3 regions of the Mesorhizobium sp. M0626 genome follow, and region 1 is predicted to be linked to each of the others. Evidence: predicted binding sites of a transcription regulator. Region 1 holds the regulator's gene; each other region holds the start of a gene.
The links. Region 1 encodes HrcA, which represses chaperone genes, less so after heat shock. Its sites were predicted from a motif close to GTTAGCACTCNCNNNNNGNGAGTGCTAAC; they were not measured.
Positions count from the first base shown of each region.

Region 2: NKI37_RS06925 (co-chaperone GroES) is a predicted target of HrcA. The motif match lies at 2,146-2,174, and genes of this name have one in related genera.
Region 3: groES (co-chaperone GroES) is a predicted target of HrcA. The motif match lies at 5,450-5,478, and genes of this name have one in related genera.

Region 1 covers NZ_JAMYQD010000017.1:127,888-138,269, forward strand. Annotated here, with positions in the region: gene NKI37_RS22460 (hypothetical protein) at 3-908, shown strand; gene NKI37_RS22465 (PQQ-dependent sugar dehydrogenase) at 933-2,282, opposite strand; gene NKI37_RS22470 (hypothetical protein) at 2,388-2,588, opposite strand; gene hrcA (heat-inducible transcriptional repressor HrcA) at 2,625-3,710, opposite strand; gene rph (ribonuclease PH) at 3,859-4,575, shown strand; gene NKI37_RS22485 (VOC family protein) at 4,766-5,176, shown strand; gene rdgB (RdgB/HAM1 family non-canonical purine NTP pyrophosphatase) at 5,176-5,823, shown strand; gene hemW (radical SAM family heme chaperone HemW) at 5,823-6,980, shown strand; gene NKI37_RS22500 (hypothetical protein) at 7,052-7,420, shown strand; partial or broken gene NKI37_RS22505 (low molecular weight protein tyrosine phosphatase family protein) at 7,424-7,746, shown strand; gene NKI37_RS22510 (hypothetical protein) at 7,860-8,048, opposite strand; gene NKI37_RS22515 (hypothetical protein) at 8,056-8,241, opposite strand; gene rsmI (16S rRNA (cytidine(1402)-2'-O)-methyltransferase) at 8,414-9,322, shown strand; gene NKI37_RS22525 (YraN family protein) at 9,315-9,692, shown strand; gene NKI37_RS22530 (undecaprenyl-diphosphate phosphatase) at 9,869-10,382, opposite strand, start outside.
Region 2 covers NZ_JAMYQD010000004.1:261,375-271,756, reverse strand. Annotated here, with positions in the region: gene groL (chaperonin GroEL) at 38-1,666, opposite strand; gene NKI37_RS06925 (co-chaperone GroES) at 1,731-2,093, opposite strand; gene NKI37_RS06920 (hypothetical protein) at 2,340-2,603, shown strand; gene NKI37_RS06915 (DUF1488 family protein) at 2,600-2,866, shown strand; gene NKI37_RS06910 (hypothetical protein) at 3,108-3,314, opposite strand; gene NKI37_RS06905 (DUF3168 domain-containing protein) at 3,532-3,939, shown strand; gene NKI37_RS06900 (ester cyclase) at 3,946-4,332, opposite strand; gene NKI37_RS06895 (hypothetical protein) at 4,612-4,872, shown strand; gene NKI37_RS06890 (response regulator transcription factor) at 4,954-5,619, shown strand; gene NKI37_RS06885 (ATP-binding protein) at 5,603-7,021, shown strand; gene NKI37_RS06880 (RT0821/Lpp0805 family surface protein) at 7,196-7,639, shown strand; gene ccmI (c-type cytochrome biogenesis protein CcmI) at 7,725-8,879, shown strand; gene ccmE (cytochrome c maturation protein CcmE) at 8,883-9,326, shown strand; gene NKI37_RS06865 (heme lyase CcmF/NrfE family subunit) at 9,326-10,382, shown strand, end outside.
Region 3 covers NZ_JAMYQD010000010.1:101,844-112,225, forward strand. Annotated here, with positions in the region: gene NKI37_RS14440 (GFA family protein) at 1-44, shown strand, start outside; gene NKI37_RS14445 (OsmC family protein) at 102-617, shown strand; gene NKI37_RS14450 (nuclear transport factor 2 family protein) at 689-1,075, opposite strand; gene NKI37_RS14455 (OsmC family peroxiredoxin) at 1,091-1,537, opposite strand; gene NKI37_RS14460 (zinc-dependent alcohol dehydrogenase family protein) at 1,579-2,589, opposite strand; gene NKI37_RS14465 (TetR/AcrR family transcriptional regulator) at 2,692-3,300, shown strand; gene groL (chaperonin GroEL) at 3,372-5,027, opposite strand; gene groES (co-chaperone GroES) at 5,092-5,388, opposite strand; gene NKI37_RS14480 (class I SAM-dependent methyltransferase) at 5,574-6,371, opposite strand; gene NKI37_RS14485 (hypothetical protein) at 6,454-7,323, shown strand; gene NKI37_RS14490 (TetR/AcrR family transcriptional regulator) at 7,320-7,946, opposite strand; gene NKI37_RS14495 (MFS transporter) at 8,117-9,304, shown strand; gene NKI37_RS14500 (bifunctional helix-turn-helix transcriptional regulator/GNAT family N-acetyltransferase) at 9,384-10,319, shown strand; gene NKI37_RS14505 (AraC family transcriptional regulator) at 10,362-10,382, opposite strand, start outside.

The DNA of each region.
Region 1 (10,382 bases):
CCATGTTAGCCAAAAGACTTCACATCCAGCTTATGAAGTGGATGCCCAACAACTATTCCGAAGCACGCGGTCACGTCCACGAGCTGGAATGGTATCTGTGGTTCGAGGGGCGTCAGGCTTTCAGCCTGTTCGACAAGGGCGATAGCGATGTCGTTCCGCAGACTGGATATTTTACCGACAGCCGGGACCCTGGCGCTCACCCCATTCGTCCGATGATCTATCCGCTGGTAGTCAACAACCGGTTCAAGGTGCGACTGGTGGCGATGGAGCGTGACGGACCGCAAAAGATAGACCCCGACGACACCGCCAAAGGCGAATTCTACATCGACCTCGACACCAAATATCCGCCGGTCTCCGACTGGCGCATCATCCCTGCCGATCCGCGCAGTACCGACCTCAACGTGGAAGCGTCGTTCCAGCTGCAATGGCTGGACTATGTCGATACCGCCGAGATTGCCGAGGATGGCCCGCCACGCATCATCGACAAGTCCAACTATCCCTATCCGTGGGGCGCCAATGTGATGGTGTTCGAGCACTGGCTCGGGCTTGGCCGCAAGGCGCCGCTCAAACTCATCGACCCGAACCGCGCATCGCGCCGCGAATACTGGATGATCAATGGCAATGCGGCCCGGCGCATGGTGCAGGACCTCTATCGCTTCAACGTCAACCAGCTTGGCGTCGCCAACGACACCATCAGCAGTGTTTACGTGCCGAAGCTCAATGCCGGCCACGTCACGGTGACGCTTTACGAACACGATTTCAGCGACGGCCGCTTCGCGCAAGGGGCGAAGAAGTCCTTCGGCTCGGTCGGCCTCTTCAATCTCAGGGATACCGGTTTTGATGACCGCGTCTCATCGGCCGAGGTGATCCATACCTATCCCAAGGTGATCCATCGGGACGTGCATTAGGGCCGGATTGCGCTGTTCGCCGGCTCAGGATGGGCCATCGACATGGGTGATGCGCCAGATGGTGCCGTTGCCATCCTCGGTTACGATAAGCGCGCCGTCCTTGGCCACCGCGACGCCGACCGGCCGGCCCCAGACGGCGTCGTCGGAGAGGACGAAGCCGGTGATGAAATCCTGGTACTCGCCGGTCGGCTTGCCGTCGCTGAATCTCAGCCGCACCACCTTGTAGCCGGTCCTCATACCACGGTTCCAGGAGCCGTGCAGGGCGACGAAGGCGTCACCCTTGTACTCTGCCGGGAAATTGCCGCCGTCATAGAAGGCGATGTTGAGCGGCGCCGAATGCGCCTGCATCAGCACGTCGGGCACGGTGACCGAGCCGGCGAGGTCTGGGCGCGCGCCCTCGTGACGCGGGTCCTCGTTGGCGCCGATATAATACCAGGGCCAGCCATAGAAGGCGCCGTCCTTGACTGAGGTGGCATATTCGAACGGCACATCGTCGCCGAGACCGTCGCGCTCGTTGACGACACACCACAGCGCGCCGGTGGCCGGCTGCACGGTCATGCCCGAGCAATTGCGCAGGCCGGTAGCGAGGATGCGGCCATTCTTGCCGTCGGGGCCGAAGGCCAGCACGTCGGCACGGCCATCCTCGGAACCCCAGGTGGCGCCGAGTGGCTGTGATTTTGCCCAGGCGTCAAGGCCGCCCTTCGGTGCCTTCTGCATGCCCTCCGCGACGTTCGATCCGGAGCCGACCGAGAGATACAGCGTCTTCCCGTCCGGCGAGAAGGCGATATCGCGGGTCCAGTGGCCGCCGGTAGGGATGTCGGAGACAATCGTCTCCGGTTCGCCGGAGGCTTTAAGGTCGCCGTCGCGGTAGGCGTAGCGGACCACGCTGTCGTTGTTGGCGACGTAGACCCATTGCGGCTTGTCGCCAGGCGGGTAGAAGGCGATGCCATAGGGCTGGTTGAGATTGTCGGCAAAAATGCCCTCTTCGGCCGGCTTCGCGCTACCCTTGGCCAGCCGATAGACGCGGATCTGGTTGGCGTCACTGTCGGCGACGAACAGGTCGCCGTTCGGCGCCACGCGCACGACCCGCGGATTGGAAATGCCGGAAGCAACCAGTTCGGCCGAAAACCCAGGCGGCAGGACGGGCTTCGCGCCCTCGGGCCGATCGCCGAGGCCGGCGCTGTTGGAGGCGGATCCGGTGATGTTGGGTCTTTTCAGATCATCCGGCCTAATCAGCCGGCGCACACCTGGCTTGTCGGCCTTCCAGTCGCCGAAAGCGTCCTTGCCGGTCAGCAGCAGTTGATCAGCCTGCTGGGCGAAGGCGCTGGTGGCCAGAAGCAGGGCAAGGCCTGCGAAGCCGGCAATCCGGATCATGCTGTTCTCCTCGAACTCGCGCCGTCGGCGCGTCACGACAAGGGAGATATTGTGCGGCCGCCGCAAAAGAGAAGCGTGCGCGCGCAGATTCGACGAGAGAACCGCTCAACTTTCCTCTTCGACGTCCAGATCGTCGTCGAGACGCTTTTCCAATTCGACAAGATCTTCCGGCAGCGGCAATCCCATGGCGCGCATTTCGCGCAGTTTTTCGCGCAGCTGCTCCTGGATTTCGTGCTCGTCCTCCGGCTGGTTGACCATTTCTTCGAGCAGCATGCTGATCTGGGCCTTGAACGATTCAAGCGCCATTCTGCGCCCTCCTTTACGGTGATCACGGCTTCGGAATTATCTTAACATCCGGGTAATCAATTGGGCCGTGTAGTCGACCATCGGCACGATGCGGGCATAATTCAGCCTGGTCGGGCCGATGACGCCGAGCGCGCCGACGACGCGGGCGTCCTTGTCGCGGTAAGGTGCCACGACCAGCGACGAGCCGGAGAGCGAGAACAGCTTGTTTTCCGAGCCGATGAAGATCCGCACGCCGGGGCCGTCCTCGGCGAGGTCGAGCAGCTGGATCAGCCCGTCCTGCGTCTCCAGATCCTCGAACAGGTGGCGCAGCAATTCGATATCGGCCTGGGCGGTGACGTTTTCGAGTAAATTGGCGCGGCCGCGCACGATAAGGCGCGCCGGCAGGCCGCTGTCGGCGCCGGCCCACACCGCCAGGCCTTTCTCGACCAGGTCCTGCGACAACGTGTCCAGCGCTGCCCTGGTCTCGTCCTTGATGCGGGCGATCTCGATGCGCGCCTCGGCGAGCGTGCGGCCCCTGATATGGGCGTTGAGGAAGTTGGAGGCCTCGTGCAGCTGCGAGACGGTGATGCCGGCCGGCAGGTCGACGACGCGGTTCTCGACATCGCCATTCTGCGACACCATCACCGCCAGCGCCTTGGTCGGCTCGAGCTGGATGAACTCGATGTGCTTCAGCGCCACCTCGTTCTTGGTGGCGAGCACCAGGCCGGCGCCGCGCGACATGCCCGACAGCATCTGGCTGGCCTCGGTCAGCATGTGTTCCAGCGTCGCGCCCGAGCCGGAGGCGCGCACCTGCGCCTCGATGACCCGGCGTTCCTCGTCGGAGAGATCGCCAAGCTCCATGAAGGCATCGACGAAGAAGCGCAGGCCGGTCTGGGTCGGCAGGCGCCCGGCCGAGATGTGCGGGGCATAGATCAGGCCGAGATGCTCGAGGTCGCTCATCACGTTGCGGATGGTGGCCGGCGACAGCGACGACGGCAGGATGCGCGACAGGCTGCGCGATCCCACAGGCTCACCGTCCTTCAAATAGGATTCGACGATGCGCCTAAAAATGTCGCGCGAACGCATGTCGAGCGATTGCAGCGCGGGCGCCAGCAGACTGGGTTCGGTGACTGCCTTGGTCATTCGAGCCAAAAACCTCCGGCCCAAGGATATAGACTTCCATCGCTCCCGCGCAACCCGGCGTCTATATGGGGCCTTTTCCTTTGCGCCATGGGCTGCATGCGTCTACAAGCCGCCGACGCAACCGTAAAAAGAACAGAAAGAGGCCTCGATGCGCCCTTCCAAACGCCAAGCCGACGAAATGCGCGCCATCTCCTTCGAGCGCGGCGTCTCCAAACACGCCGAGGGCTCGTGCCTGGTGAAATTCGGCGACACGCATGTGTTGTGCACGGCGAGCCTGGAGGAAAAGGTGCCGGGCTGGATGCGCAATTCCGGCAAGGGCTGGGTGACGGCGGAATACGGCATGCTGCCGCGTTCGACCGGCGAGCGCATGCGCCGTGAAGCCTCGGCCGGCAAGCAAGGCGGCCGCACGCTGGAAATCCAGCGGCTGATCGGCCGCTCCTTGCGCGCCGTTGTCGACCTGCAGGCACTGGGCGAACAGCAGATCACCGTCGACTGCGACGTCATCCAGGCCGATGGCGGCACCCGCACGGCCTCGATCACCGGCGGCTGGGTGGCGCTCTACGATTGCCTGCGCTGGATGGAAGCGCGGCAGATGGCCAGTGTTGCCAAGGTGCTGAAGGACCATGTCGCGGCAATTTCCTGCGGCATCCATGACGGCCAGCCGGTCATCGACCTCGACTACATCGAGGATTCATCTGCCGGCACCGACGCCAATTTCGTCATGACCGGCAAGGGCGGCATCGTCGAGATCCAGGGCACCGCCGAGGGCGAGCCTTTCTCGGAAGGGCAGTTCGCGGAGCTGATGGGCCTTGCCAAGAAGGGCATTCAGCGGCTGGTGAGCTTGCAGCAGATGGCTGTGGCTTGATTGAATTTAACGTGATGACGTCGGCGATCCTTCACACCCCCCTCTGGCCTGCCGGCCATCTCCCCCGCAAGGGGGGAGATCAGAGGTCGCTACCGTTTTCGCCAACCATCAACGTTGAGACGCCGCCAGCGGAACTGCCAATCTCCCCCCTTGCGGGGGGGATGCCCGGCAGGGCAGAGGGGGGTGCCTGATGCAACCCTCCGCTATTCTTGAGTCAGCGCTTTACGTCACGGATCTCGCCGCTGCCGAAGCCTTCTACTCCAACGTCCTCGGCCTCCCTCTCCTCGGCAAGGTCGACGGCCGCCATCTCTTCTTCCGCTGCGGCCCGGGCGTGCTGCTCATCTTCAACGCCGAAGCCACCAAAATCCCGCCGGCGCCCGATGCGCGGCTGAAAGTGCCGCCGCATGGCACGGTCGGCGAGGGCCATCTCTGCTTTGCCGCAAGTGAGGATGAACTCGCACAGTGGAAGGCGCAACTTGAGGCGAAAAACATCGCCATCGAAAGCGAATTCGAATGGCCGCAGGGCGGGCGCTCGATCTACATACGCGACCCCTCGGGCAATTCGATCGAATTCGCCGAGCCAAGGATCTGGGGCCTTTGATGCATTCTCTCGATGGAAAGAAGATCGTCGTTGCCAGCCACAATGAAGGCAAGCTGCGCGAATTCGCCGATTTGATGGGTCCGTTCGGCTTCGAGGCGAAGTCGGCCAAGGACTACGGCCTGCCGGAACCGGAGGAGACCGGCACCACCTTCGAGGAAAACGCCTACATCAAGGCCTTCGCCGCGGCTAAGGCGACCGGCCTGCCGGCGCTGTCGGACGATTCGGGCCTGTGCGTCGACGCGCTCGACGGCGCCCCCGGCGTCTACACCGCCAATTGGGCCGAAGCTCCCGATGGCAGCCGCGACTTCGGGATGGCCATGCAGCGCACCGAAGTGGCCTTGCAGGAGGTCGGCGCCGCCAAGCCAGCGCAGCGCAAGGGGCGGTTCGTCGCCGTCATCTGCCTGGCCTTCCCCAATGGCGAGGCTGAATATTATCGCGGCGAAGCTGAGGGAACGCTGGTGTGGCCGCCGCGCGGCGAACTGGGCTTCGGCTACGACCCGGTGTTTTTGCCCGACGGTTTCGACAAGACGTTCGGCGAGATGAGCGCTGAGGAAAAACACGGCTGGAAGCCCGGTCAGCCGACGGCGCTGTCGCACCGCGCCCGCGCCTTCCAGAAATTCGCCCGCGCCAGGTTAGGCTCAGCTTAATGTCGCTGGACCGCAGCCCGGGCTTCGGGGTCTACATCCATTGGCCGTTCTGCGCCGCCAAATGCCCGTATTGCGACTTCAACAGCCATGTCCGTCACCAGCCGGTCGACCAGGAGCGCTTTGCCCGCGCCTTCGAGAACGAGCTGAAGACCATGAGCGAGCGGACCGGGCCGCGCGAAGTGACCAGTATCTTTCTCGGCGGCGGCACACCGTCGCTGATGCAGCCGCAGACGGTGGCGGCGGTGCTGGACGCCGTGGCGAAGAACTGGACGGTGCCCGACGGCATCGAGGTGACGCTGGAAGCCAATCCGTCCTCGGTCGAGGCCGAGCGATTTCGCGGCTACCGCGCCGCCGGCGTCAACCGTGTGTCGCTCGGCGTGCAGGCGCTGAACGACAAGGATCTGCGCTTCCTCGGCCGGCTGCACAATGTCGACGAGGCGCTGCATGCAATTGGCCTGGCACGGGACATATTCCCAAGACTTTCCTTCGACCTGATCTACGCCCGCCCCGGCCAGACGCTGGATGACTGGCAGGCGGAGCTCGAACAGGCGATCGGCCATGCCGCCGACCATCTGTCGCTCTACCAGCTGACCATCGAGGAAGGCACGCCGTTCCATGCCCTTCATGCGGCGAACAAATTCATCATCCCCGATAATGACCGGGCCGCCGATCTCTATGCGCTGACGCAGGAGATCACCGCAGCGCATGGCCTGCCGGCCTATGAGATTTCCAACCACGCCAGGCCGGGCGCCGAGAGCCGGCACAATCTGACCTATTGGCGCTATGGCGAATATGTCGGCGTCGGACCGGGCGCGCATGGCCGCTTTATCGAGAACGGCCACCGCACCGTGACGATCGCCGAGCGGATGCCGGAGACCTGGGCCAATCTGGTGGAGGCCAGGGGCCATGGCGTCACCGGCGGCGAGATCCTGACGCGCTCCGAAGAGGCCGACGAGTTCCTGCTGATGGGGCTGAGGTTGGCCGAAGGCATCGACCTTTCCCGCTACGAGGCGTTTTCCGGGCGCGGCCTGTCGAGCGCCCGGCTGACCGTGCTGCAGGATGAGGGGCTGGTGGCGCCGATCGGCAATGCCAGGCTACGCGCCACGCCAGCCGGCATGATCGTGCTCGATGCCGTGGTGGCGGATTTGGCGCGGTGAGCCCACAGGGCAAATGGCCGGGCTGTTGGACGATTTATCGGCTTGAGCAAGGATGTTAGAAAGTCGACTTGTTGAACCGCTGGCGTGCCAGCGCCGCATCCGAGGTGACTCCTGCGATGACGTTCCTGATCCACGAGACCTTGATGACATTGAACACGGATGATGTGTTCGAGTTTGGATTGACCGAAATCTTGAGATCTCCAGAGCAAGACGACCTCTTTGAGGCTCAGGCGATTTTCATCAGGAACGCAACGGTCACATCGAAACTAAAATTGACCCACTTGAGCGAATTCAGCGTTGTCCTCAGTTTCATAACATATATTGGAAATAAGCTTCGCGGAATCGCCAAGGATGAGTTGCTCGAGTTTGATCTGAATGGACTCACATTTGATCAGTACATCCCTCTCAGCAAAAATCTGCGTAAGATCTGGGATGAGTAGTCGGTGAAGAACGTCCTGTTCGTCTGCAGCCAGAACCGCTTGCGCAGCCCGACCGCCGAGCAGGTGTTCTCCAAACGTAGGAATATCGAGGTCGAGTCGGCCGGCACCAATCACGATGCAGACACGCCGCTGACGCATGAACTGGTCGCCTGGGCCGACATCGTCTTCGTGATGGAAAAAGCGCACCGCACCAAGCTGCAGAAGAATTCAAGGAGAGCCTGAAGAAGGCCCGCGTCATCTGCCTCGACATCCCGGATGACTACGGATCCATGGATCCGGAGTTGATCGACCTTCTGAAGGCACGGGCTTCGCGATATCTCGATTGAACTATGGGGGCTTCGTAACCACGCGTTCGTCATCCTCGAGTCTGCGCCGCGTCGCTTCGCTCCTTGCTCGCCCGTGATGACGAAGTGAGGGTGGTCCTCGCCAATCGCGAAGGTCAAGCGTCGTGCTTGAAGCGGCGCTTGCCGCGGTGTTTCTCGGCATGCGCCTCTCCGGTCCGGGCCGGCTTGGCGTCGCTCTTGTCCCGGCGGACGCTGTTCTGGTCGTTCATCGGATGCGGCGGCGCGCCTTCGCGGGCGCTCTTCGTTTCAAGACGGGTGATGAAGATATCGAAACGATTGGGCATCGTACGGTCAGTGCTCCGTCGTGCTGTCCGGTTTGTTGTCCGAAAGCCTGACATTCGTCGGCAAGGCGGTGGCCGTCCGACTGGCCAGGCCGGTGTCGCTTTCGGCGAGCGCACGCTTGCCCTTTCGCGCAGTGAAGCGCTTGCGCTCGGCATAATAGGGCTCGAAAACGTCCTGCAATTCCAGGCTGTCCATCCTGTCCTCCTCCTCAAGAGACTCAGGTATTCAATCCGCCAGCCACGCTTTCGTTCCCCACTGTGGCAAAGACATGGCCGCCGGGTTACATCGGCGTCAGGTTTGGCCCGACGTTCGGGAGTTTTGCAACCCGGCGCGCGCCATGCCAAACAGGGCGAAATGGAGAGACCCGGTGACCGGCGAGAAACGCAGCTATGTGATCGGGCAGACCGAGGTCGCAGTCCGGCCGCTGGCGCCGGCGCTGTATCTGGTGGCGACGCCGATCGGCAACCTCTCCGACATCACGCTGCGCGCCTTGGAAACGCTGGCTGCCGCCGACATAGTCGCCTGCGAGGACACCCGCGTCTCACGCGTGCTGCTCGACCGCTACGGCATCCGCAGGCGCACAACCGCCTATCACGAACACAATGCCGGCGAGGCGGGACCGAAGCTGATCGCAGCACTCGAGGCCGGGCAGAGCGTGGCGCTGATTTCGGATGCCGGCACGCCGCTGATCTCCGACCCAGGCTACCGGCTGGTCGGCGAAGCGCTGGAGCACGGCCTGCGCGTGGTGCCGATCCCCGGCCCATCGGCGCCGCTGGCGGCGCTGACTGCGTCGGGCCTGCCGTCCGACGCCTTCCTGTTTGCGGGGTTTTTGCCGGTGAAATCTGGGCAGCGGCTGACCAGGCTGGAGACCTTCAAGACGGTGCCGGCAACGCTGATCTTCTTCGAGTCGCCACGCCGGCTGGCCGATACGCTGCTTGCGATGGTCGAGGCGCTGGGTGGTGGGCGCAAGGCCGCCATCGGCCGCGAGCTGACCAAGACTTTTGAAGAGATGCGGACGGGAACGCTGCAGGCGCTGGCCGACCACTATGCGGCGGCTGACACGCCGAAGGGCGAGATCGTCATCTGCGTCGGGCCCGCCGAGATCAAGGCCGACCAACCCGCCGACATCGACAGGCTGCTGCTGTCGCTGGCCGCCGAAATGCCGGCGTCCAAGGCGGCGGCGGAAGCGGCGAAGATGACAGGCGGGCAGAAGCAGTCGCTCTACCGCCGGCTGCTGGAACTCAGGGATGCGGTTGGAGAAGGCGAAGGTGGCTGAGCGCCCGGCCGCCAGCCGCCAAAAAGCCTATCGGCGCGGCCATCGCGGCGAGTGGCTGGCGGCGGCGGCGCTGATGCTGAAAGGTTATCGCATCCTCGCCCGCCGGCATCGCACCCGCTTCGGCGAGATCGACCTGATCGCCAGGCGCGGCGACCTGGTGCTGTTCGTCGAGGTCAAGGCGCGGCGCACGCTGATGGAAGCGATGGAGGCGATTGGCCACGAATCGGAGCGCCGCATCGAGGGCGCGGCCGACATCTGGCTGTCGCGCCAACCGGATTATGGCAGATTGTCGATGCGCTTCGACATGATCGCGGTGCTGCCCTGGCGCTGGCCTGTGCATGTCGAGAACGCGTTTTATGGGAGGAGTTAGCGGCCTTTACCCTCCCCCTTGTGGGGAGGGTCGGTGAGCAAGCGACCCGAAGCGTCGTTGGCGAAACGGGGCGGGGGCGTGGCGCCCCCACCCCGATCCGCTTTGCGGATCGACTGACCGGGGCGAGCCGCCTGTCTCGCCCGTCCTTCGGACCCCCACAAGGGGGAGGGTAAAGCTCACCCCCAAATGAAAAGCGCCACCAACCCAACCGCTCCCACCACCAAGCGCCACCAGCCGAACAGCGAATAGCCGTTGCGCGAGACGTAATCGAGCAGGAAGCGGACGACGATCAGCGCGGTAAGGAAGGCGGCGATGAAGCCGATAGCGATGATCGGCAGGTCGGCGCTGCTCAGCACGTTGCGGTTCTTGAACAGATCGAAGGCGAAGGCGCCGACCATGGTCGGGATGGCGAGGAAGAAGGAGAATTCCGCCGCCGCGCGCTTGTCGACGCCCAGCAGCAGCGCGCCGACGATGGTCGAGCCGGAGCGCGACGTGCCGGGGATCAGCGACAGGCACTGGAACAGGCCGATCTGCAGGTAAAGCCTTGTCGGGAAGCGCTCGACGTCACGGTAGACCGGCTGCAGCTTCATGCGGTCGACGACCAAGAGCACGACGCCGCCGATGATCAGCATGATGCAGATCAGCCTTGGCGATTCGAACAGCACCGTCTTGATGAAATCATGCGCCAGC
Region 2 (10,382 bases), on a different contig from region 1:
CGCCCAGATTCCCAGGCGGGCAATTTTCGGGCGATGGTCAGTAGCCGCCCATGCCGCCACCGCCGCCCGCAGGCGCCGCATCCTTGGCCGGAACGTCGGTGATCATCGCTTCGGCGGTGATCAGAAGCGCTGCAATCGAGCCGGCATCCTGCAGTGCGGTGCGCACCACTTTCGCCGGATCGACGATGCCCGCCTTGATCATGTCGACATAGACCTCGTTCTGGGCATCAAAGCCCTGATTGTGGTCCTTGCTGTCGGACAGCCTGCCGACGACGATCGAGCCTTCGACACCGGAATTCTCGGCGATCTGGCGGATCGGCGCTTCGAGTGCCCTGAGCACGATCGAAATGCCTGCCGTCACATCGTCATTGGCGCCAGTCAGCCCGGCCAGCGCCGATCTGGCGCGTAGAAGCGCCACGCCACCGCCGGGCACGATGCCTTCTTCCACCGCCGCGCGCGTCGCATTCAGCGCGTCGTCGATGCGGTCCTTCTTTTCCTTCACTTCAGACTCGGTGACGCCGCCGACGCGGATCACGGCGACGCCGCCGGCGAGCTTGGCCAGCCGCTCCTGCAGCTTCTCCTTGTCATAGTCGGACGTGGTTTCCTCGATCTGGCCCTTGATCTGCGCGATGCGCGCCTGGATGGTCGCCTTGGTGCCGGCGCCGTCGATGATCGTGGTGGTGTCCTTCTCGATCAGTACGCGCTTGGCGCGGCCAAGCATCTCGATGGTGACGTTTTCGAGCTTGATGCCGAGATCCTCGGAAATCATCTGGCCCGATGTCAGCACGGCGATGTCTTCCAGCATCGCCTTGCGGCGATCGCCGAAGCCCGGCGCCTTGACGGCCGCGACCTTGAGGCCGCCGCGCAGCTTGTTGACGACCAGCGTCGCCAGTGCTTCGCCTTCGACGTCTTCCGAGATGATCAGCAGCGGCCTGCCGCTCTGCACCACCGCCTCGAGGATCGGCAGCATCGCCTGCAGATTGCCGAGCTTCTTCTCGTGGATGAGCACGTAAGGCTCTTCCAGCTCGACGCGCATCTTGTCGGCATTGGTGACGAAATAGGGGCTGAGATAGCCGCGGTCGAACTGCATGCCTTCGACGACGTCGAGTTCGGTGTCGGCGGTCTTGGCCTCCTCGACGGTGATGACGCCGTCATTGCCGACCTTGTCCATCGCCTTGGCGATCATGGCGCCGACGCTGGCATCGCCATTGGCGGCGATGGTGCCGACCTGCGCGATCTCGGCCGACGACTTGACCTTCTTGGCCTTCGCCTTGATGTCCTTGACCACGGCGGCGACAGCCTGGTCGATGCCACGCTTGAGGTCCATCGGGTTCATGCCCGCGGCAACCAGCTTGGCGCCTTCGCGCAGGATCGATGCGGCCAGCACCGTGGCGGTGGTGGTGCCGTCACCGGCGAGGTCGTTGGTCTTCGAAGCCACTTCGCGCACCATCTGCGCGCCCATGTTCTCGAACTTGTCAGCAAGCTCGATTTCCTTGGCCACCGTCACACCGTCCTTGGTGATGCGCGGCGCGCCATAGGCCTTGTCGATGATGACGTTGCGGCCCTTGGGGCCGAGCGTGACCTTCACCGCATTGGTGAGGATCTCGACGCCGCGCAGCATGCGGTCGCGCGCGTCGGTGGCGAATTTGATTTCCTTGGCAGACATTTTTTTCAATCCCGTTGGTGTGGTGAAGCAAGCGGCTCGCCGGAGCCTGGCAAAGCCAGGCCGGTCAGGCAGCCTTCTTGGCTTTGACGCTCTTCTCGGTGACGACCGTCCCGCTCTTGCCGATAGCGGCCGTCTCGCTCTTGTCGATGACGCCCATAATGTCGGCTTCCTTCATGATCAGCAGGTCCTCGCCGTCGATCTTGACCTCGGTGCCCGACCATTTGCCGAACAGGATGAAGTCGCCGGCCTTGACGTCGAGCGGAACAAGCGCGCCGTTTTCGTCGCGTGCGCCCGGCCCAACGGCGATGACTTCGCCTTCCTGCGGCTTTTCCTTGGCATTGTCGGGAATGATGATGCCGCCCTTGGATTTGGTATCGCCTTCGGCGCGCCGGATGACGACGCGGTCGTGGAGTGGCCGAAACTTCATGAGAACTTCTTTCTGGGGCCGGCATAGGCGACCGCGCCGTTCTTATAGGCGTGTTGGCACTCGATAGATAGGAGTGCCAAAAATTATTCGTGGCCAAAATTAAATATTAAAAAGTATTGTGATGTCTGCCGGGTTCGAAACGTCGCGAGGCGCCTAGATATTTCGAAAAATTGAATTTCGAGGCCAAAGCGACTATTTATATCGTAAGTTCGATTTCACAATTTCAGGCACGAGGAGATCTATGCGATGGCCGAAGGCAATCAGAGCATCATGGAAAAAGCTGAAGCCCGCTTCATGGACAAGCAGAAGAAGACGGCCGAGCGCAACAAGGCAACCTCCGACTACATGTCCGAAGCGAGGGCCAGGGAGATCAAGACAGCAAGGCTCAGGGAATTGCGCCTGGCCAAGGAAGAGGCCGACCGCGTCGCGGAAGCCTTGAACCCGACACCGAAGAAGAAGCGGGCTACCGTCAAGAAAGCCGCCGCCGCGCCGAAGGGGGGCACGTCATGAGCCTGACATTCCCCAATCCAAGCCGCTTCTATGACGAGGCCGGCAAGCGCATCCGCTTTGTCGGCCATGACGGCATGTTCCAGATTTCCTTCTCTGTCGCCGCCGATGCCCTCTCGAAGGCGCCATCAGGGACTGCGACCGCGGAAGCCACCTATCTGGCGGCCTTCGATACCGCGTCCAGCTCCATCCATGACATTGCCAGCAAGGCCTACGCCCGCACCCGCAAGAGCATTTATGTGCTCACAGCCGCAGATTTCGGCTAGCGCGCGTTCGTCTTGCATCAGAGCGGCTGAGATCAGCGTGCGTCAGGACTTGCGGTCGGCTTTTGCCCGCCGCTTGACGTCCCGGCTGTTCAGGCGGTCGGCCATCGCTTCCGCATCGCGCAAATTCATGGCCACCATTACCTGTTGCTTAAGCTCGACAGGCTGGCCGGTGAAGATGTCGAAGATAGTTCAGCTCTCGGGCTCGTCCATGCGCAACGCGTAGCGGTTTGCCATATCGGCATCAGGCCCTTGACATGAAAAATGCCGCCGCCAGGATCAGGATTGTCCAGGCCACCGACAGCTTCAAGGCCAGGCCGCCATGCATTGAAAGTATCTCGCGCATGCGCAGGGCCACGGTCCTCTTCGACAGGGCGGGTGCTGCCGCAATCGCGACCGGGGGCTTGACGCCAAGCTTTCCAAAGGCCGGCAGCAGCGGTGGCGTTCGCATGAAATGACCTCGAATTGCCGGAGAAAACAGGGCTCCTCATAACACCCTTCTTGAAACTCCCCGCATGCCAAATAGAACCCGGTCCGTGAAAGGGCCATGCCGCCCGATTCGCCGCCTTCCATCAGGCGGATCGTCATCTGGCGAAATCCGTGCAACGCGGTTAGGTTGCGCGCGAAACTGAGGTTGTTCAAAGCGTGACAGGCGAACGGAGACGACGATGACGGCGCCCGGCGATTTGCTGCAAGCCTTGTTCATGAGATTGAAGAGCGATGCCTCGCTGACGGCGCTGCTCGGCGGCGCCGGGTTGCGCGAGCAGGCGGCCGACAGTGCCGCCTTCCCTTATGTGACCTATGGCAGGACCAGCGCATTCGATCTGGACACCGGCGCCGACAATGATGACGACCAGCTCATCACGCTGCATGTCTGGTCGAAGGCGCAAGGCGAGGCCGAGACGCGTCTGATTATGGACAGCATCCGGGCGCGCCTTGACGGCGCCGCTTTCGCCACCGGCTCGCGCGACCAGACCCGCCTGTCGCTGGAGTTCGCCGAGGCCCGCTACGACGAGGACCTGGCGCTCTACCACGGGGTGCTGCGGATACGCGCCCTCACCGAACAAAGTGATTGAAGCAACCTAGATCTGCGCCTGGATCTCGGCCTTGTCGATGACTGACCACACCTCGCGGATGCGACCCTCTCCGAATTCGTAGAAAACATTCTCAGCGAACGACACGCGCTTGCCGTTCACCGGCAGGCCGAACAGCACGCCCTTGGGATGACAGTCGAAATGCAGGCGCGCCGCCACGCGCGGCGGCTGGCAGACCAGCAGTTCGATGTTGAAGCGGAGGTCGGGAATCGCCTCGAAATCGCCTTCGAGCATACGGCGATAACCCGACAGGCCCAGCATTTCGCCATTGTGCTGCACCTCGTCGCCGACAAAGTCTCCAAGTTTCGCCCAGTCCTGGGCATTCAGGCAAGCGATATAGCCCCGGTAAAGGTCGGCAAGGTGTTTATCCGTCATGGCGCACTCCGATGATTTGACGTTTTCCCGCGCTATTTAGGGCGGCCCCAGAATGGTCTCGCCTTGACCTGTTCCCAATCTGGCTGCGAATTGAGAACCTGCGCGCAAACACCATAGCCGCGCAGCCGGTTTTCCGGTTATGAATCCATTGCCCGGTCTGAGGGACTGGGCGGTAGGATCGCATTCATTCGTTGCGCGCGCAGGGGGTATTGCGGGGATGGATTTTCACCCGTTCACCGTTCATTTCACGTTCAGCACAGTTGCGTTACAACGCCGACCATGAAAACGCTTCGCTCTCATGTCAGAACCGCGATACTGGCGCTCACAGCGGCCGGCCTGTTGGCGTCGCAAGCGACGCCGGCAGCCGCGGCGGATTGCTACGCGATCGGCCAGCAGGTTGCCGAGCAGAATGGCGGCACGCTGGCCAAGGCTTCGCAGACGACGCGTGGCGGCCAGGAGGTCTGCGTCATCGTCGTGCTTGTGCCGGGCAAGGACGGCCAGCGTCCGCGCCGCTCCGAGATCGTCGTCCCGGCGAACTGATCCAATCTTCCCCCTTGCAGGGTCGTTTCCCAGACCACCGGAATCGGCCTATATCTGACCCATCAACAGGCCTGACCGATCATGCGCGTACTCGTCGTAGAAGATGACAAGGATCTCAACCGGCAGCTGGCCGACGCGCTGGTCGATGCCGGCTATGTCGTCGACCGCTCCTATGACGGCGAGGAGGGGCATTTCCTCGGCGACACCGAGCCCTACGATGCCGTCGTGCTCGACATAGGCCTGCCGCAGATGGACGGCATCAGCGTCGTCGAGCGCTGGCGCCGCAACGGCCGCAAGATGCCGGTGCTGATCCTGACAGCGCGCGACCGCTGGAGCGACAAGGTGTCGGGCATCGATGCCGGCGCCGACGACTATGTCACCAAGCCGTTCCACATCGAGGAGGTGCTGGCCAGGGTGAGGGCGCTGATCCGCCGCGCCGCCGGCCATGCCTCGTCCGAGCTCACTTGCGGGCCGCTGCGCCTCGACACCAAGGCCTCCAAGGCCGATGTCAACGGCGTGCCGCTGAAGCTGACCTCGCATGAGTTCCGCCTGCTGGCGTATCTGATGCACCATATGGGCGAGGTGGTGTCGCGCACCGAGCTGGTCGAGCATCTCTACGACCAGGATTTCGACCGCGATTCCAACACCATCGAGGTCTTTGTCGGCCGGCTGCGCAAGAAGATGGGCATCGACATGATCGAAACCGTGCGCGGCATGGGCTATCGCATGCGTGAGCCGGAGGCGTAAGGCGGAACCGCTCCCCATACCAGCAAGGAAGCCTTTTTCGGCGCGGCTCTGGCCGCGCTCGCTGGCCTTCCGCGTCATCGGATTTTCCACGATCTGGGCGATCCTCACCCTGATCGTCATCTTCACTCTGATCACCACGCTCTACCGCCAGGCCAGCGAGCGCGGCTTCGACAGCCTGCTGTCGGCGCATCTGTTCAATCTGATCGGCTCGGTCGGCGTTTCCGAATCCGGCCAGCTCACCGGTGCTCCCGACCTTGGCGACCTGCGCTTCTCGGAGCCGAATTCGGGCTGGTACTGGTCGGTGGAGCCGGCTTCCGAAGGCGTGCACGGCAACCTTCATTCGTCCTCGATGACCACGACGATCCCGTCGCCGACCGTTGCCGAGGTGCCTTTCAATTCCAGTTTCCAGCGCAGCTATTCCACCGACGGCATCGGTGACGAGGAACTGCAAGTGTTCGAAAGCGAATTCGTCCTCGATGCCAAGAACCGCGCCGCGCGCTTCCGCGTAATGGGCAACAAGACCGAGCTCGAGCACGAGATCGCCACCTTCCAGGGCCGCCTGTTGACCTATCTCAGCCTGTTCGGCGTCGGCATGATCGCCATCAATGCGATCGCCATCCTGCTCGGCCTGCAGCCCTTGCGCCGGGTTCGCAACGCGCTTGCCCAGGTGCGCGAAGGCACGGCGCAACGGCTCGACGGCCAGTTTCCCGCCGAGATCGAGCCGCTCGCCAACGAGACCAATGCGCTGATCGAAAACAACAAGCGCATCGTCGAGCGTTCACGCACGCAGGTCGGCAACCTCGCCCATTCGCTGAAGACGCCGCTCGCAGTTTTGATCAACGAGGGCCGGGCGCTCGGCGGCGCCAAGGGCCAGCTCATCGCCGACCAGGCCGCCTCGATGCAGAAGCAGGTCGACCATTATCTGCAGCGGGCTCGGGTCGCCGCGCAGCGCGACAGCGTCGTCTACCGCACGCCGGTGACCCCGCTGGTGCAGCGCATGGTGCGCGTGCTGCAAAAACTCAAGCCTGATGTCAGCCTGTCGCTTACGCTGCCGGCGGCCGACATCGTCTTTGCTGGCGAGCGCGAGGATTTGGAGGAACTGGTCGGCAACCTCCTCGACAATGCGATGAAATGGGCAAGGAGCACTGTTGCCGTATCCGTCACGCCGGCCGCAGCCGGCCTGTTCGAGCTATCGATCGAGGATGACGGTCCCGGCATCCCCGAGGACAAGGCCCGCGATGTTTTGAAACGCGGCCGGCGCCTCGACGAGACAAAGCCGGGAACCGGGCTCGGACTTGCCATCGTTGCCGACCTCGTCAACGAGTATGGCGGGGCGCTGGCGCTGGAACGCTCCACGATGGGCGGGCTGAAGGCGGTTGTGCGCTTGCGGAGCTTGCAATGATGTACTGCCCAGGGCCAATCGACACGGCCGAATGCCTGTGTTATGGCGGCCCCTCGATTGCGCAAAAGCCGTTAAGAACGGCCAAATTTCCGACAAATATCAATAGTATGACGTCCTGACGCCCCCGATGACGCGGCCCCCAGCGCATCCCGTTCAAGAAAACCGGTTGTTGGCATGAAGATTCGCGTTGCGCTCGTTTCCGCACTGCTCGCTCTTTCCGGCTGCGGAACGCTGGGCAAGGGCAGTGGCCCGGATATCTCCATCACCAACCCGCCCGCGTCGCCTCCTTCAGGGGCCAAAGTCGCGACGACGATCATCTCGGCCATGGCCGGCGGGCTCGTCGGCGGATCGATCGGCAGCGGCCTGAACAGCACCGAGAAGCGCAAGGCGCTCGAGGCGGAATACAAGGCGCTCGAATATACGGCGAGCGGCCAGAAGGTGACGTGGAAGAGCGACAGTTCGGCTCATTCCGGCGAAGTCGTCGCGGCCCAGCCCTACCGCGTCGGCTCGCAGGATTGCCGCCAGTACACCCATACGGTGTTTACCGGCACGGCCGGCCAGACCGCGCGGGGCACCGCATGCCGCAACGCCGACGGCAGCTGGACGCCGCTGACCTGAACATTGGGCCGGGGTCGGAATCCCGTCAAAGCGTCGCAGCACCCTCATGTTGTGAGAGCAGGGCTCTCGCTCTATTGGAAGAACCATGCTGTTCTGGGTCATAGCCGCAATCCTCACGCTGGGCGCAAGCCTGACGGTGCTGCTGCCGCTGACCAGTGGCGGCAAGGACGCTCCGACCAGCAGCGACCACGACCTCGAAGTCTATCGCGACCAACTGGCCGAGCTTGAGCGTGACGCCGCGCGCGGGCTGATCCAGCCGGCGGAAGCCGAGGAGGCGCGCACTGAGATCGCCCGCCGCATCCTTCGCCTGGGAGATGTTGGTCAAGCCAATGTCGGTCAAGCCGATGCGCCTGGCACGCGGCAGCCGTCAAAGGCGGCAAGGCTGGTGGCAACGGCTGCGGTACTGGCGGTCCCTCTGCTCAGCTGGGGCCTTTACAGCCAGCTCGGCTCGCCGGATCTGCCGTCGCAGCCGCTTGCCGAACGGCTGGCCAAGAATCCGGCCGATAGTTCGGTCGACGAGTTGGTGGCGCGCGCCGAGGCCCATCTTGCCGCCAACCCTGGCGATGGACGCGGCTGGGACGTGCTCGCCCCGATCTATCTGCGCCTGCAGCGCTTTCCCGATGCCGTGACCGCCTATCGCAATGCCATCCGCCTCGATGGCGACACGGCTGCCCGCGAGGCCGGTCTCGGCGAAGCGATCGCCAATGCGGCCGGCGGCATCGTTTCGGCCGATGCGCAATCCGCTTTCGAACAGGCGCTAAAACTCGACCCGGGAAACGCGAAAGCCTCGTTCTATTTGGCGATGGCGCTGGCCCAGGAAAGCCGCATACCCGAGGCAACCACGGCTTGGCAGAAAATGCTCGATACCCTGCCGCAGGATTCGCCATGGCGCGGAGCTGTCCAACGGGCACTGGCCGAGGCCGCCAACCGCAGCGTCGCGTCAGGAGAGCCCGCCAAAGGCCCCGACGCCGCAGCCGTCGATGCCGCCTCGTCGATGGCGCCGCAGGACAGGCAGGCCATGATCGAAACCATGGTCGCCGGCCTCGACGAAAAATTGCGGCAAAATCCGCGCGACGAGGAAGGATGGATGCGGCTCATTCGTTCCTATGTTGTGCTGGGCAAGGCCGACCAGGCGCGCGACGCGCTGCATCGCGGTATCGCCGTGTTTGGCGCCGACAGTGAGGAAGCGAAGAAATTCACCGCCTTTGCCGCCTCGCTCGGCCTGACGGCGACGGAGTAGGACATGACGCGCAAGCAGAAGCGATTGTCGGTGATTGTCGGAGGTCTGGCCTTCCTCGGCGCCGCCACCGGGCTGACCTTCTATGCGTTGGGCCAGAAAGCCTCCTATTTCTATATGCCCGCCGATCTGACCACCGCCAGCTTGCAGCCGGGACAGCGCATCAGGCTCGGCGGCCTCGTCGAAAAGGGCACGGTCGTGCGCGGGCAGGGCGCGACGGTTGCGTTCTCGGTCACCGACACGCACAAATCGGTCAAGGTCACCTATACCGGCATCCTGCCCGATCTGTTCCGCGAGGAGCAGGGCGTCATCACCGAAGGCAGCTTTGGCGCCGACGGCGTTTTCGTCGCCGACAGCGTGCTGGCCAAGCATGACGAGCGCTACATGCCCAAGGAAGTCGCTGACGGGTTGAAGGCCAAGGGCGTGTGGCAAGAGAGCAAGAGCCAGTAATGGTTGAGACCGGACACTTCGCGCTCGTCCTCGCCTTTGTGCTGTCGCTGGTGCAGACGCTGGTGCCGATCATCGGCGCTCGTACCGGCAACCAGAGGCTGATGGCTGTCGGCGGTCCCGTCACGGTCACAGGCTTCGCGCTCACGGCGCTATCGTTCGCAGCACTCGCCGGCGCCTATGCAAGTTCCGATTTCTCGGTGGCGAGTGTGTGGGAAAACTCGCATTCGCTGCAGCCGCTGATCTACAAGATCACCGGAACCTGGGGCAATCACGAAGGCTCGATGCTGCTCTGGGTGCTGATCCTGACCTTCTTCGGTGCGCTGGTCGCTGTCTTCGGCTCCAACCTTCCGGCGACGCTGCGCGCCAATGTGCTGGCCGTGCAGGGGGCTATCGGCGCCACCTTCTTCCTGTTCATCCTGGCGACATCCAATCCGTTCACCCGGCTCAATCCGGCGCCGATCGAGGGCCGCGATCTCAACCCGGTCCTGCAGGATCTTGGCCTCGCCATCCATCCGCCGCTGCTCTATCTCGGCTATGTCGGGTTCTCTATCTGCTTTTCCTTCTCGGTCGCCGCCCTCATCGAAGGCCGCATCGATGCCTCCTGGGCGCGCTGGGTGCGGCCGTGGACGCTGGTCGCCTGGATGTTCCTCACCGGCGGCATCGCGATGGGCTCCTACTGGGCCTACTACGAGCTCGGCTGGGGCGGCTTCTGGTTCTGGGATCCGGTCGAAAACGCCTCCTTTATGCCGTGGCTGGCCGGCACGGCTCTTCTGCATTCGGCGATCGTCATGGAGAAGCGTTCGGCGCTCAAGATCTGGACGCTGCTGCTTGCCATCCTCACCTTCTCGCTGTCGCTGCTCGGCACCTTCCTGGTGCGCTCCGGCGTGCTGACCTCGGTGCATGCTTTCGCCACCGATCCGACCCGCGGCATCTTCATTCTGTGCATTTTGACGCTGTTCATCGGCGGCTCGCTGGCCCTGTTTGCGCTGCGCGCCTCGCGGCTGACGGCCGGCGGCCTGTTCCACCCGATCTCGCGCGAAGGCGCGCTTGTCCTCA
Region 3 (10,382 bases), on a different contig from region 1:
TTCCGGCTGAGCTCGGCGGCTCCGGCATCGCGGTGCCGGAATAAGGGCCCGGCCACTGCTCGCCATTTTTGACAACGACAATTCAAGACAGGAGATTGTTCATGGAAATCGCAACATTTCGCGCCACGCAGGAGCCGATCAAGGATCTCTATCGCAGGGATGCGAAGGCCGCGTTCCTCACCTTGAAGGCCAAAGGCGTCGCCGACGCGTCCACCGTCACCTGCCAGGTCGAGACCGGACGCGGGCTGGCGCTTGCCGGCATCCATCCGATGGCCGGGGGCAGCGGCCAGGAACTGTGCTCCGGCGACATGCTGCTGGAGGCGCTGATCGCATGCGCCGGTGTCTCGATGCGCGCGGCGGCGGCCGTGCTCGAAATTCCGATCAGGTCCGCCGAAGTTTCCGCGGAAGGTGACGTCGATCTTCGCGGCACGCTCGGCGTGACTGCGGGTGTTCCAGTCGGCTTCAAGGAAATCCGCTTGCGGTTCGACATCGACACCGACGCTCCCCAAAGTCAGCTCGACCAACTGCTCGAACTCACGGATCGCTATTGCGTGATCTTCCAGACCATCCAGAACAGTCCCAGCACCACGGTGAAGCTGCACCGCGTCATCCAGTGACCAGAAAACCGGCCCGGAAACTCGACTTGAGCGAGATTCCGGGCTGGGAACGGGAGTGCCGGGCAACGCTTCTATCCTTTGACGTAACCCATCGCCTCGACGATCAGCTCGTCCGCGACACGCATCAGGTTGACGCCGCGGATGGAGTTGCCGTCGGCCATGAAGTAGCGCCAGCGGATCGTCGCCCGTTCACCGGCGACGAAGGTTTCCTCGAGGTCGAAGCGCGTGCCGGGCTGGGTGGCGATCGCCGACCATAGGTCAATGCACGCCTCTTTGCCGGCATGGCGGGCGCCGTCCGGCGCCGGCACGGTGTTTTCGATAACGCAATCCTGCGCCACCAACTCGGCAAGCGCGGACGGATCGTGCAGCTGGAACACATCGTTGAAGCGATGCATGATCTCGGCCGTCTGCCGGGACAAATCATTCCCGGCTGCGTCCATGATAAGCTCCTGTTTCATCATATTCTCCCGGTTTCATTGATCTTTGACGGCTTTGACCAGCACGGCCTTTAGGGTGATCTGAGGCACGCCGGCCAAGGCGCGCGAGACGAGGCAAGTCGCCTTGGCCGACTGCGCCAGGCGTTCGAACTCGTCTTCGGCGAGATCCGTGACCTCCGCCTCCGTTTCGAGCTCGATGCGGGTGATCGTCGGCCCGGCGGCGGTCGCGCCGAGATGCACCTTGGCGACGGTGCGGATGGTGCGGGCGACGTGGCCTTCCTGGCCGAGGATGAAGGTCAGCGCCATCGAGAAGCAGCCGGCATGTGCTGCCCCGATCAGCTCTTCGGGATTGGTGCCCGGACCGTTCTCGAACCGCGACGGAAAGGAATAGGCGCCTTCGAAGACGCCGCTGCCAAGCCGCAGACGGCCGCCGCCTTCCTTCAGCGTGCCTTGCCATTCTGCGGAAGCTTCACGGATGGTCATGGTCGTTCTCCTGGTTCGGGGTTGAAAAGCGGGCAATTGGGTCAGGCGCAGTCGATGACAACCTTCCCGAACACGTCGCCCTGCTGGAAGTGGCGGTACGCTTCGGGGGCTTCGGCAAAGGGGAAGACCCTGTCGACAACGGGCTTGAGGCGATGCTGCGACACGGCGCGCAGCATGGCCTCGAGATTGCTGCGGCTGCCGACGAACAGGCGGCTGATGGTGGCGAGGCTGCGCTGATAAAGCGCTGCCGGCATCTCGATCGATCTGCCACTGGCGTCCTGCAGCGTCAGCAGCACGATGTGTCCATAAAGCGTGCTGGCAATCAGCGACTGCGCGAAGGTGGCCGGGCCGCCGGTTTCGACGACGAGGTCGATGCCGCCTGTCTGCTCGCGCGCCCAGCCGCCCCATTCCGGTATGTCGGTGCTGGAGACAACGAGGTCGGCGCCCAGCGCCCGCAGCCTGTCGGCCTTCTCCGCGCGCGATGTGATGGCGACAACCCGGCAGCCGAGCAACTTGGCGAACTGCAGAGCAAACAGCGAAACGCCACCCGAACCGATGGTGAGAACCCATTGACCAGGCTTCGGAATCCGGGTCCCGGTCACCGCGTTCCAGGCCGTCACGCCGGCGCAGGTCAGCGTCGCCGCTTCGTGCCAGCTCAGATGATCGGGCAGTCGCGCCGCCCATTGTTCGTCGAGCACGGCAAACTCAGTCAGCATGCCGTCAAGCGTACAGCCGAGCTGGTCGATCAGACCGGCATTGATGCGGCCATCGATCCAGCGGGCGAAGTAGCTGCCGGTGACGCGGTCGCCGACGGCAAAACGGGTGACGGCATCGCCGATTGCGACGACGTCACCGGCTCCGTCGCTCAGCGGCACGATGCCTTGCCGCGCCGGCAAGGGATAGGTGCCGCCAAGGATCATCGTGTCGCGCCGATTGAGCGAGGCGGCGCGGACTCGCACCACGATCTCATGCGGTTTCGGTTCCGTCCGCGCCTCGTCGCGCATCGCCAGGGATTCGGTTCCACCAAACCCTTCGAGACGGTAGCTGCGCATGTCACTCTCCTTAATAGTATATAGACTGATCCACATATTATATAGACCGATTGTCATATTCTTGGCAAGGCCTATAATGCGTCACTGCTGACAGAGGTTGACATGGCCAACGACACCCGCACCCGCATACTCGAGACCACAGGCCTGTTGCTCAGGCAGCGCGGTTATCACGGCACCTCGCTCAACGACATTCTGGGCGCCAGCGGGGCGCCGCGCGGCTCGCTCTATTTTCATTTCCCAGGCGGCAAGGACCAACTGGTCATCGAGGTGACGCGCAACAGCGTTGCCGACGTCACGAAAAGGCTGGGCGAAGCACTGGCAGCCGAGAGCGATCCTGCAGTGGCCGTCCATCACATCTACCAGTCGGTCGGGCGCATGCTGGAGGACAATGATTTTTCGCTGGGTTGCCCCATCGCGCCGGTGGTGCTGGATTCACCCACCGATGTGCCGGAACTGGCGGAACTCTGCCGATCGGCTTTCGAGCAATGGATCGGCTTGCTGCGACAGGCCTTTGTCAGGGCAGGAGTGCCCGAACGCCGGGCGCATGCCCTGGCACTGCTGGTCGAATCCTCGCTGGAAGGGCTGATGGTGATTGCGAGGGCCACCCGCGATCGTGGCCCGGTGCTGGTGGTGGCCGACGAGGTGGCGGCGCTTGTCGAGCAGGCGGTGCTTGCAGGCAAGGTTGCGCGGCAGGCGGACAGCGCCGCCTAACCATCCGCTTTCCAAAACAAAAAGGGCGCCTCTCGGCGCCCTTTCCGTATGCATAAGCCGGATAGCTTGGATTAGAAATCCATGCCGCCCATGCCGCCCATGCCGCCGCCGCCCATGCCGCCAGGCATGCCGCCGCCAGCAGACTCCTTCTTGGGAGCCTCCGCGATCATGGCTTCGGTGGTGACGAGCAGGCCGGCGACCGAAGCCGCGTCCTGGAGAGCGGTGCGAACGACCTTGACCGGGTCGACGATGCCCATGGCGATCATGTCGCCATACTCGCCGGTCTGGGCGTTGTAGCCGTAGGTCGCGCCCTTGTTGTCGAGGATCTTGCCGGCGACGATCGAAGCTTCAGCACCTGCGTTCGAAGCGATCTGACGGGCCGGAGCCTGCAGTGCACGACGAACGATGTTGATGCCGGCAGCCTGGTCGGCATTGACGCCGGTGACCTTGATGTTGGCCGAAGCGCGCAGGAGAGCGACGCCGCCGCCTGCAACGATGCCTTCTTCCACGGCCGCACGGGTCGCGTTGAGGGCGTCATCGACGCGGTCCTTCTTTTCCTTGACTTCGACTTCCGTCGCACCGCCGACACGGATCACCGCAACGCCGCCGGCGAGCTTCGCCAGACGTTCCTGCAGCTTCTCCTTGTCGTAGTCCGACGTGGTCTCTTCGATCTGCTGCTTGATCTGGGCAACGCGGCCCTGGATCTCGGCCTTCTTGCCTGCGCCGTCGACGATGGTGGTGTTCTCCTTGGAGATCGACACCTTCTTGGCGCGGCCGAGCATGTTGAGGCCGACATTCTCGAGCTTGATGCCGAGGTCTTCCGAGATGACCTGGCCACCGGTGAGGATGGCGATGTCTTCCAACATGGCCTTGCGGCGGTCACCGAAGCCCGGCGCCTTGACGGCGGCGATCTTCAGGCCGCCGCGCAGCTTGTTGACGACCAGCGTGGCCAGAGCCTCGCCTTCGACGTCTTCCGAGATGATAAGAAGCGGCTTCGAGGTCTGCACGACGGCTTCGAGAACCGGCAGCATGGCCTGGAGGTTGGACAGCTTCTTCTCGTGCAGGAGGATGTAGACGTCCTCGAGCTCGGCAACCATCTTGTCGGCGTTGGTGACGAAGTAGGGCGAGAGATAGCCGCGGTCGAACTGCATGCCTTCGACGACTTCCAGCTCGGTCTCGGCGGTCTTGGCTTCTTCAACCGTGATGACGCCTTCATTGCCGACCTTCTGCATCGCTTCGGCGATCATGGCGCCGACCGACTCGTCGCCATTGGCCGAGATCGTGCCGACCTGGGCAACTTCCTCGGAGGTCTTGATCTTCTTGGCAGCCTTGCCGAGAGCCGCGACGACTTCGGTGACGGCCAGATCGATGCCGCGCTTCAGATCCATCGGGTTCATGCCGGCGGCAACGGCCTTGTGGCCTTCCTGGACGATCGACTGCGCCAGGACGGTCGCGGTCGTGGTGCCGTCGCCGGCGATGTCGTTGGTCTTCGAAGCAACTTCGCGGACCATCTGCGCGCCCATGTTCTCGAACTTGTCTTCAAGCTCGATTTCCTTGGCGACGGTGACGCCGTCCTTGGTGATGCGCGGTGCGCCGAACGACTTGTCGATGACGACGTTGCGGCCCTTGGGGCCGAGCGTGACCTTCACCGCGTCGGCGAGGATGTTGACGCCGCGCAGCATGCGCTCGCGGGCGTCGCGGGAGAATTTTACGTCTTTAGCAGCCATTTTTTAGCTCCTGGCAGGGGGCTTGCGATCAAGCCCGAAATTCAGTTGACGGTGAGGCCGATAATCAGCCGATGATGCCCATAATGTCGGATTCCTTCATGATCAGAAGGTCTTCGCCATTGAGCTTGACTTCGGTGCCCGACCACTTGCCGAACAGGATGCGGTCGCCGGCCTTGACGTCCAGCGGGACCAGCTTGCCGGCTTCGTCGCGAGCGCCGGAGCCGACAGCGATGATCTCGCCTTCCTGCGGCTTTTCCTTTGCCGTATCCGGGATGATGATCCCGCCGGCGGTCTTGGATTCGGATTCGACCCGGCGTACGACCACGCGGTCATGAAGCGGGCGGAACTTCGACTTTGCCATTTTTTCTTCCTCGAATGAGAACGGTGAGAGCTGTTCCTCGATCCGGCGGTGCCGGATGTGCGTTAGCACTCACCTGTGGAGAGTGCTAACGTCGCGCTGAAATAAGCGCGTGGCTTTCGAGAGTCAAGGCGCGCGGTGAGCACAATTGTGCCAATTGGAGCCGTGCCGCGATCCGACGGCAGACCCTATCGGCGCCGCGGCGATTCAAGCACCAGAAGCGGACAGCGTTCAGCCAGCCCATAGGTCCCTGTCGGCGCGAGGCGGACACGGCCGAAAAACCGGCTCGCCTCTTCGACCAGCGTCGCCGCCGGGGCGAAACTGTAGACAGTCTGCGAATTCGCATAGACATCGATGGTGCCGATGACCGGCACCTCCCATCCGGTCGTCGCGGCAAGGGCCTCCCGGTCGGCAAACAGCGCATCGAAGGCATCGAGGATCGCCCGCACCGGAATGGCGCGGTCGGGATCGCTGCCTGCACAAGCCATGGCAATGCGCCATTTGAGTTCGTGGAAGGTCGCGACACCACCGGAAAGCGTCAGCGCCCGGACCTCCTGCAGATCATCCTGTACCTGAGGACTTGCATAGGCGCGCAATGCAGCCCGCCCACCGGACTTCAGCACACGCGCGATCTCGGCAAGCAGCGCCTGCCGTGCAACCGAGGAGTCCAGCGCCGACAGGCAGCCGTCGCCGATCACCGCCCCGGCGCTTTCGTCGCCCAGCGGCAACTCCAGCCAGTTGCCGATCACCGCCTTGCGTGAGGCGGTATCGCCCGGCCAGATGCCCGATATCATGGCAGTGGACTCGTCGATCGCGAGCATGGTCCTTCCGAGGCCGGCAAGCTCCGGCGTGACCCCGAGCAGCACCACATCGACTGATTGCAGGCTAAGTTCGCGCTCATAGGCGGCGACAGCTTCCGGGGGCGGACACAGCGGCGACCCGAGAAGCCGCCAATGACGGCGAATTGCGTCCCAATGCTCAGTCATGCGGAACGGTTTGGGGAAAGGCTGGACATATTTCCTTCCAGGCTGTTGGTTGCCTTGCGAGTTACCTCATGCAGGAAAGGCCATGGCCCGCATTGCCGTCATAACGCATGAATTTGACCGCTTCCAGAGCCGGCGGGGCCTCCTGCTGCGCCAGGACAGCCCCTACATGCTGTTCGACGTCCTGGCGGAGCTGAAACGGCGCGGTCACTCCGTGCAGATCATGCGTGGACCCTCGGCAAGTCATAACGCCGATATTGCCGTCCTGCATGTCGACGCGACAGTGACGCCATCGGACTATGTCGACTACGCGCGCGGATTTCCGATTTGTCTCAATCTTGGTGCAACCGACATTTCCAAGCGCCGCATCAGCGGTGCGATCCTCGAGGAGGGTGCCAACTGGAGCGGCCAGGTCATCGTCAAGAGCAACCTCAATCATTGGGGGACGCCCGAGGAGCAGCTCAACCGAAAATCCGTTCGCGCCGGCAAGGCAGTGCCTTTCCCGGGCGCTCAGACCTTCGACCGTTATCAGGTGCATGCCTCGCTGGCCGATGTGGCGCCGGAGATTTTCAGGCGTGCCGACCTGATCGTGGAAAAATTCATTCCCGAAATCGAGCCCGACGGGTTTGCGGCGCGGTTCTGGATATTCTGCGGCGATCGGGAGCGCTGCACCCGCTATGTCTCGCCGCAGCGCCTGGTCAAGGGCGACGACACCGTCCGCCGGCAGCCGGTTGCGGTTCCCGACGAACTGCGCGCCTTGCGTCGGAAGCTGGGCTTCGACTATGGCAAATTCGACTTTGTCGTGCATGAGGGCAGGGCCGTGCTGCTCGATGCCAACAAGACCCCAGGTCGCGCCAGGAACCTGTCGAAGATTGTTGCCGCCGGCACAGCCAACCTGGCCGACGGCTTCGAAAACCTCATCCACCAGACCGGACGGGGTCGAATCGGGCGCTAGAGAAACAGTCCCAACTGCGTATGGATGATCGACCGGTAGTCCTCGATGGTGTGGCGGCTTTCCTCCTGGTCCTGGGTCAGCGCCATACGCACGACGCCGCCGGCCAGCTGGAAGATCAGGAAAACCATACGGCCGAACTCATTGCGTCGCTCTGGCGCGAGAAAGGGGCCGACATGGTCGCAGAACATCGTCGCCTGGTGCCGGGTTTCGGCGATGTCGAGATTCTTCAGCGCCTTGTCAGCCTGGATGGCGTTTTGCAGGTCCTGAATGGCGGGGTCGCCGGCGACGCGCTCATGGTAGTCGTCGAGCAGCCGGTCGGCCGCAGCGATAACGTCGCTCAGCCCGCCGACGTCGGCAACGATCGCGGCAAGCCGGGCGCGGCTCACTTCGGAGAATCGCTCGTAGAGCATCGCCAGGATCGCCGACTTGTTGGGGAAGTAATGATAGACGGTGGCGATCGGCCCGCCGGCCTGTGCGCCGACTTCCTTCATGGTGACGGCGTCGATGCCTTTCTCGCCGATCAGCCGCATGGTCGTCGACAGGATGGCGTCGATGCGCTCGCGGCTGCGCTCCTGTTTGGGCCTGCGCCTCGGTTCGGTCGTCATCTGCACTGCTTCGTTCATGCCGCCATCCTCTCGATCGCCCAGACCATTCGATCGCCAAGACCATCCCCAGCCTTGTTGGTGCCAAGTCCCGCTACTGATTGACAAACGAATATGATCGAGTATCAGTTTCTAAATGCTGACAGACTGTCAGTTTTTTTGCCGTCAGGCAAGGACGTTGGGAGGCGACCGTGACTTCTGCTGGTAACGCGGATGCCGGGAACGGCGACTGGCTGGTCGGCAACCCCACTGGGGCGCAACTCGCCTCGGCATTGTGGATCGGCTCGGTCGGCCTGCTCATTCTCGGGCTGCAGCCGGTGCTTCTCGGCGCGCTCTACACCGAAGGGCATGTCAGCGGTGACGAACTCGCGCTGGTCGCCACGGCGGAGATGATCGCCATCGGCATCGGATCGGCGGCCATCGCCATGATGCTGTCCGCCCACAATATGCGCTTGAAAAGTGCCGTCCTTCTGCTCTTGCTGGCGCTGGCGAACGGGGCGACCGCCTATGCGCTGACCTCGACCTCGCTGATTGCCGCCCGCGCGGTGGCGGGCCTCGCCGAGGGTGGGCTGGTGGCGGTCGCCACGGAACTGATCGCCCGTTCGCGCCGGGCCGAGCGCATCGGCGGCTTCTTCGTCACCCTTCAGACGCTGGCGCAATGCGCCCTTGCCCTGCTGCTGGCGCTTTACGTCATCCCGGCCGCCGGATCGGCAGGCGGCTTCATCGTCCTTGCCGTCGTCTGCATCGCTTCGGTGGCGGTCGCCTTCATCGTTCCCGATAGCTATGCCGACCTGCCCAAGGAGGAACAGTTCAGCAATGTGCTGACCGTTCCTTCGCTTGCCGCTTTGCTGTGCGTCTTCTGCTACTTTATGTTCTTCGGCTCGGTCTGGGCGTTTCTCGAGCCGCTTGGCGCACAATACGGCATCGATGGCCGCAGCGTCGGCCTGATCGTCTCGGCCAGCCTGGCATTGCAGGTGCTGGGCGCAATGACGGCTACCGTCTTCGAGGCGCGTATCGACTACCGCTTCGCCATCGTGGCGATCGGCGTGGTCGCCGTCGCCAGTTCCGTGGTGCTCGCCGGCAGCCCCGGCCTGACGGTTTTCTGGGTCGCGGCCTTGATCATGGGCTTCATCCTTCTGTTCATCGTGCCCTATCAGATCCGGCTGGCGATCACCGCCGACGAGACGCGCACGGCCGTGCTTCTGGTGCCGGCGGCCCAGCTTTTCGGTCTGGCGATCGGCCCGGTCGCGGCATCGCTGCTGATCGACGGCAAGGATTTTCGGCCGGTGCCGGAATTTGCCGCCGCCAGTGCTGCGGCCAGCGTTGTGCTGCTCGGCCTGTTCGTCCTGATCGCACGGCGCCGCCGCGCCATCGCCTGAGACACGACCGGGGGAGCATCTCCTCGATACTTGACTAAGTCAAATAAATGACCGATCGTTGATGGGCAGGAGGCTTCCCATGACGATCCATCATCAACCCGGCAAGGAACGCATCGACGCGGTGCGGGCTTTCAACCGCTTCTACACCCGCCAGATAGGTCTGCTCGACGAAGGCCTGCTGAAAAGCGCCTTCTCGCTGACCGAGGCGCGGGTGCTCTACGAACTGGCGCATCGCGATGGCCTGACCGCCAGCGATCTCATCCGCGATCTCGGCCTCGACGCCGGTTATGTCAGCCGGCTCCTGAAGAAGTTCGAGCACCTGCAGCTGATTGCGCGCGCGCCGCTGGCGTCGGATGCGCGGCAGTCGTCGATCACGCTGACGCCGGTGGGGCGGCAGGCCTTCGCGCCGCTGAACCGGGCTTCGCACGACCAGGTCGCGGCCTTGCTGGAGCGGCTTCCTGCTGCCGAACAGGACCGGCTGGTCAAGGCCATGCAGACGGTGCAGCAACTCCTGGGCGACAGCCCGGAGTCCAAAGTGCCGTATATGCTGCGCCCCTTGCAGGTCGGCGACATCGGCTGGGTGGTGCGCCGCCAAGGACAGATCTACGCACAGGACTATGGCTGGGACGAAACCTACGAGGCGCTGGTCGCCGAAATCCTCGGCGCCTTCGTAAAATCCTTCGATCCAGAATGGGAACGCAGCTGGATTGCCGAACGGCAAGGGGAGGTGGTCGGCTCGGTCTTCGTCGTGCGCAAATCCGACGCGGTGGCGAAGCTGCGCCTGCTCTATGTCGAACCATCGGCGCGCGGCCTCGGCATCGGCAAGCGGCTGGTTCAGGAGTGCATCGGCTTTGCTCGTGCCAAGGGCTACACGACGCTGACCCTATGGACCAACGACATCCTGACCGCCGCCCGCCACATCTACGAGCGTGCCGGCTTCAGGCTGGTGGACGAAGAGCGCCATCACGCCTTCGGCAAGGATCTGGTCGGCCAGAACTGGAACCTGGAGCTGTAGCGCCTTTTCACCGGAAGAAGGCAAGATCGCGCGCAAACGCTCTCACACTCTAACCGGAATCCA